Regions from separate parts of the Kluyvera chengduensis genome, predicted to be linked through region 2. Evidence: riboswitches for the same ligand, from Rfam matches in the RefSeq annotation. Region 2 holds a riboswitch; the other holds the start of a gene.
The links. Region 2 has a riboswitch for cobalamin ahead of btuB (TonB-dependent vitamin B12 receptor BtuB). Riboswitches for the same ligand answer to the same signal wherever they lie in the genome.
Positions count from the first base shown of each region.

Region 1: it holds a riboswitch for cobalamin, as region 2 does, so the genes downstream of both, ACH1XZ_RS14690 (cobyrinate a,c-diamide synthase) here and btuB (TonB-dependent vitamin B12 receptor BtuB) in region 2, are expected to answer to the same signal.

Region 1 covers NZ_JBIQOI010000005.1:118,803-121,912, forward strand. The annotation lists gene ACH1XZ_RS14685 (L-threonine kinase) at 1-834, opposite strand, end outside; cobalamin riboswitch at 968-1,145, shown strand; gene ACH1XZ_RS14690 (cobyrinate a,c-diamide synthase) at 1,242-2,615, shown strand; gene cbiB (adenosylcobinamide-phosphate synthase CbiB) at 2,612-3,110, shown strand, end outside.
Region 2 covers NZ_JBIQOI010000012.1:1,226-4,335, reverse strand. The annotation lists gene trmA (tRNA (uridine(54)-C5)-methyltransferase TrmA) at 1-962, opposite strand, end outside; cobalamin riboswitch at 1,077-1,263, shown strand; gene btuB (TonB-dependent vitamin B12 receptor BtuB) at 1,329-3,110, shown strand, end outside.

The sequences.
Region 1 (3,110 bases), on a different contig from region 2:
TAGCAGGTGCTGCTGTGGCCAGACGTCGGCGAGCCCGCTTTGCGCCAGCGACCATTTCACATACTCCACATCATGACGACAGCGGTCGAGCAGCAGCCCGACCACGCTGCCGCTGTGTGCGACGTTCAGACCGTATAACCCGCAGGACTCAACCAGCGCCAGCAGCGTGTCAAAGCCCGGCTTGGGCAGCAGCGTCTGGCTGGCGATGGCGCTGAGCGTAGCGGCCTCTCCCAGCAGGCTGGCACAGTTACTTTCGCAGGCCGTCTGGATGTTTTCCCATGCCTGTGCCAACGTACTGGCGTGAGCCTTGAGCACGGCTTCGCGCGGCTGGCGATGATAGTCGGCGGTCCGCAGAACGCGCGGGCTTTCCAGCACCAGCAAATCAAACTCGGGGGCGGGCTTGCAGGCAATCTGCGTGCGGGCATGAAGGTGGTCGAACAGCGTCAGCGAGCGAAACAGGGTGCTGTCCGTTGGCTCAAGCGAGACGCAAAGCGCGGCGAGATCGGATTCACTGAGTGAATGGCCCAAATGCATCGCGGTGGCGACCGCCGTAGCGGCGAGGTCGGCGGTGCTGCTCGCCATCCCTTTGGCAATCGGCAGCGTAGAGTCCACTTCAATGCGCAGCGTCTGGCTCATGCTGAGGGGATAATCCCAGCGAGCCAGCAGCGTATTGACCATGCGGCGCGTGAGCGGGCGCTCATCAGGGCGCGGCGTTCCCCGGCAGACTTCCACCGTGCTGTACCAGTCTATTGGGCAGGAGATCAGCTTTTCACTGCCCAGAATCCAGCCCTGAATCAGCTCTCCGCAGGAGCCCGGACAGCGCGCAACGCTCATGATTTCCCTTGCCTTGTGGTTCTAAATATAACTACCGTAAATAAATATACCGGTATTGTCGCAGCGCAACGAAATCATTTTACCGGGGCGCTAGAGTAACCTGCTTTTATTTTATGTGGGCCATCGTGTCGGCATAAATCTGCAATCAACAGGTTTGGCATCGATAATATGCCAGGGAAGGAGGTGTAAATCCTCCGCAGCCCCCGCTGCTGTAATGCTGACGACCCCGTAATGACCACTGATCGACCGATCGGGAAGGCCGGGTGAGGATGACGCTGAGCCAGAAGACCTGCCTGTTGGTTTATTTCAACAGCTTCGGTGGGAAGCGGGTTGCTTTGCGTCGCACGGTCGTCAGGCCGGGCGCGCGCGCGGCTATACCCAAAATCCACCCTCAATAGGGTTAGGGTATGGCAGCCAGACAGCATGCATTCGTTCTCGCCGGCACCGGTAGCGGCTGTGGGAAAACCACGGTGACGCTCGGCCTGCTGACGCTGCTCCAGCAGCGCGGCCTGCGGGTACAGCCCTATAAAGTGGGGCCGGACTACCTCGATACCGGTTGGCATACCGCGCTGTGCGGCGTTGCCTCGCGCAACCTCGACGCGTTCATGCTACCCACCTCCATCCTCAATGCGCTGTTCAGCGAACATATGCAGCAGGCCGATATCGCCGTGATTGAAGGCGTGATGGGGCTGTACGACGGCTACGGCACCGACCCTCACTATTGCAGTAGCGCGGCGATGGCCAAACAGCTAGGCTGCCCGGTGATTTTGCTGGTCGACGGCAAAGCGGTCTCCACCTCCATTGCCGCCACGGTGATGGGCTTCCAGCACTTCGACCCGAGCCTCAACATCGCGGGCGTTATCGTTAACCGCGTCAACAGCGAGAGCCATTTTCAGCTGCTGAAAAGCGCCATCGAACGTTACTGCGCGCTGCCGGTACTGGGCTACGTGCCGCGCGCGGAAGGCGTGGCGCTGCCCGAACGCCATCTGGGGCTGGTGACCGCCCGTGAATCCGCGATTGAGAAGCAACCGTGGCAGGATTTCGCCGCGACGCTCTCGCGTACGCTGGATATCGACAGGCTGCTGGAACTCACGGAACTGCACGTGCTGCCCGCCGGTCAGTGGCCGCAGGAACCGCTCTGCGGAGAGGGGCTGACCCTGGCGCTTGCCGATGATGAAGCCTTCAACTTCTACTACCCGGACAATCTGGCGCTGCTGGCGCGCGCTGGCGTGAAGATTGTGCGCTTTAGCCCGCTGCATAACGATCATCTTCCCGATTGCCAGATGATCTGGCTCGGCGGCGGCTACCCGGAACTGCACGCCCAGGCGCTCGCAGGTAACAAGTCGATGCTGGCCCAACTGCGCGCGGCGCACGAGCGCGGCGTGGCGATTTACGCCGAGTGTGGCGGCCTGATGTACCTCGGCACCACGCTGGAAGATAAAAACGGTGATATCCATGCGATGGCCGATATTCTGCCCGGCCACAGCAAAATGGGCGCCCGGCTGACCCGCTTTGGCTACTGCGAAGCGCAGGCGCAGCAGCAGACGCTGCTCGCCGCCCCCGGCGACATACTGCGCGGCCACGAATTCCACTACTCTGATTTTACCGCCCAGACCCCCGCGGTGATGGCGTGTCGCAAAACCCGCGACGGCGCGGTGCTCCAGCAGTGGTCCGGCGGCTGGCAGCGCGGGAACACCTTTGCCAGCTATCTGCACCTCCATTTCGCCCAGAACCCGTCGATGCTCAACCGCTGGTTTGCCGCCGCCAGGAGCGCCCAATGACGCTGCTGGCCTGGTGTCTGGCGTGGGTGCTCGATTTCATCATCGGCGACCCGCAAAACTGGCCGCATCCGGTGCGCTGGATAGGCAACCTGATTAACGCCGTGCAGCGCACGGTGCGTCGGGTTTGTCATTCCGACCTTGCGCTGCGTATCGGCGGCGGGATGATGTGGCTGGTGGTGGTGGGGCTGACCTACGCCGTTGCCTGGGGCGTGCTGCACCTCGCCGCGAGCGTGCATCCGTGGCTGGGCTTTGGCGTTGAGGTATGGATGATTTTCACCGTACTGGCCGGGCGCTGCCTGGCGCAGTCGGCGCTGGCGGTTGAACGCCCCTTACGGGCAGGCGACCTTGCCGAGAGCCGCATCAAGCTGTCGTGGATTGTCGGGCGCGATACGTCACAGCTTCAGCCCGAGCAGATTAACCGCGCGGTGGTGGAGACGGTGGCGGAAAACACCGTCGACGGCATTATCGCGCCGCTGTTCTTCTTGCTGCTCGGCG
Region 2 (3,110 bases):
TACAGAATGTTCGGATACGCCTGCACCATCTTCTCAGTTTCGCTATCCAGGCCACTACGTGGTGGATCGACGAAAATCGTCTCACATTGATAGCTTTTCAGGTCAATTCCCTGCAAACGGTTAAATTCCCGTACGCCGTTCATCGCCTGCGTAAACTCTTCTGCCGCCATGCGGATAATCTGCACGTTGTCTATCTGGTTGGCCGCAATGTTGTACTGCGCTGCTGCCACGGACGGTTTGGCAATTTCGGTTGCCAGTACGCGGTTAAAGTTGCGCGCCAGCGCCAGCGAGAAGTTACCGTTACCGCAGTAGAGTTCCAGCAGATCGCCGTTTGAATTCTGCGTAGCATCCAGCGCCCACTCCAGCATCTGAATGTTCATCGCGGCGTTCGGCTGGGTGAAGCTGTTCTCTACCTGACGATAGATCATCTCTTTGCCCGCAACCGGCAGGCGCTCGTCAATATAGTCTTGATCCAGCGCGATTTTGGTTTTGGTCGCGCGACCAATCAGGTGCACGTCCAGCCCCTGTGCGCGCAGTGCGTCACGCAGCGCTTCGGCCTGTTCGCGCCACTCGTCGTCGAGCTTTTTATGATACAGCAGCGAAACCACCGCCTGATTGCTCAGGGTGGTGAGGTAGTCAATCTGGAATAGCTTGTGGCGCAGCGTATGATTATCGCGAACGCCGTCGAGCACGGCGGTCATCAGGGTGTTAATTAGCTGGCTTGCCGCAGGGAAAGAATCTACGCGGATGCGGTTCTTGGTCTGCTGATCGAACATGATGTGGTACAGGTCATCACCGTCGTGCCAGATGCGGAATTCCGCGCGCATACGGTAGTGGCTGACCGGCGAGCGAAACACCTCCGGCGCGGGAGCGCTAAACGGCGTCATCATTGTTTGCAGGCGAGTGACTTTCTCGGCGAGCTGAGCGTCGTACTGTTCGGTTGGGAGATGTTCGGGGGTCATGATGCATCCTGAATAATAAAAGTACGCGGGGATTGTAGGGCTTGTTCAGGGGATGTCCAGCGCCGATGACGGTGAAAATCATAAATAGCAGTCTGGACATCTATATGTAACTAAATGTAGCATCCCCGTACCGGTCCTGTGAGTTAAAAGGGAACCCAGTGTAAATCTGGGGCTGACGCGCAGCGGTAAGGAAGGTAAGAGGTGAGCGCATTTAATGCAGACACTGCGGCGTGCCGTGGGAAGTCATCACCTCTTTATATAGCCTCCAAGCCCGAAGACCTGCCGGATAACGTCGCATGGGGTTTTATCGTCGCGAGCAACTGATGAAACCTGCGGCATCCCTTTTCTATTTGGATGCTTTTAAAAATGATTAAAAAAGCTTCGCTGATGACGGCGTTATCCGTCACGGCATTTTCCGGCTGGGCGCAAGACAGCAATTCTGACTCGATGGTGGTAACGGGCACCCGTTTTCAACAGCCGGTTAATACGGTATTGGCCCCAACCGATGTGGTTACGCGTGAGGATATTCAGCGCTGGCAGTCCAAAGATCTTAATGATGTGATGCGCCGGCTGCCGGGAGTCGATATTTCGCAGACCGGTGGCATGGGAAATAGCTCTTACCTCTATGTGCGTGGTACCGAAGCGCGTCATGTGCTGGTGCTGATTGATGGGATCCCAATGGCGCGGCCGGGTATTTCCAACGGTATCGATATTAGCCAGATTCCGGTCTCGCTGGTGCAGCGTATTGAGTATATCCGTGGCCCGCGTTCTGCTGTTTATGGATCGGGTGCTATTGGCGGTGTGGTTAACATCATTACCATGAGTGATGATGAACGCGCACAGATCAATGCCGGGATGGGTTCGAATGGCTACCAGACTTATGACGGTGCGGTGAATAAACGCTTTGGTGACACGATGATAACGGCGGCGGGCGCTTATCAGACGACCAAGGGGTTTAATATTGTCCCTGATTCGGCTTACAGCGGTGACAGTGACCGAGATGGCTATCGCAATAAACTGTTCTGGGGCGCCGTGCAGCATAAGTTTGACGAGAACTTCTCGGGCTTCTTCCGTGGTTATGGATACACGGCCAACAGTGATTACGATCAGAATACGATGTATGGCTCTCCTGAAGGTAATGACGAAGCTCAGAACTACAACCAATCCTGGGATACCGGGCTGCGATACAACTCCGGTATCTATTCTTCTCAACTGATCGCTAACTATCAGCATCTTAAAGACTATAACTACACGAATAACCTCGGCCGCTATGCTGGTCAAGCCACGCTGGATGATATGGAACAGCGTTATATCCAGTGGGGGAACAATTTTGAGGTTGGGCACGGGGCGATTAGCGGTGGTGTGGACTGGAAGCAGGAAAAGCTGGTGTCCGGCAGTACGACAAAAACCGATGCCTATAAACGTGATACGACAGGGCTTTACCTGACCGGTCAGCAGCAGATCGATACCGTGACGCTGGAAGCATCGGGCCGTGAGGACCACGATGAACAGTTTGGCTGGCACGGTACGTGGCAAACTGCTGCGGGTTGGGAATTTGTTGATGGTTACCGCGCAACGCTTTCTTATGGCACCGGCTTCCTGGCACCCTCTTTGGGACAGCAGTATGGTGCAGCGCGTTATGGATATGGAAGCAACCGAGGCATCATTGCCAATCCGAATCTGCAACCCGAAGAATCTAAGCAGTGGGAAGCAGGAATTGACGGGATTACTGGACCGCTGGATTGGAAGCTCTCTGCGTACCACTATGAAATTCAAAACCTGATTGATTATAAAAGCTCGAGTAATTACAGCCAGTACGTCAACGTGAAGTCGGCCACCATTAAAGGCGTTGAGTGGACGGGGAACATCACGACCGGCCCGGTAGAACATCACCTGACGCTGCAGTATGTTGATCCGCGTGATGACGAAACCAACCAGGTTCTTGCTCGTCGTGCGAAACAGCAGGTGAAGTATGAGTTAACTGGGCAGGTTTACGATCTCGGTTGGAATATCGCTTACCAATATTTGGGGCAGCGCTATGACAATAACTACGACGAGACAACAAACACCTCTAGTCGAGTTAAAATGGGGGGCGTGAGTCTGTGGGATATCGGATTGTCATATCCTGTCACCTCACACCTGACCGTT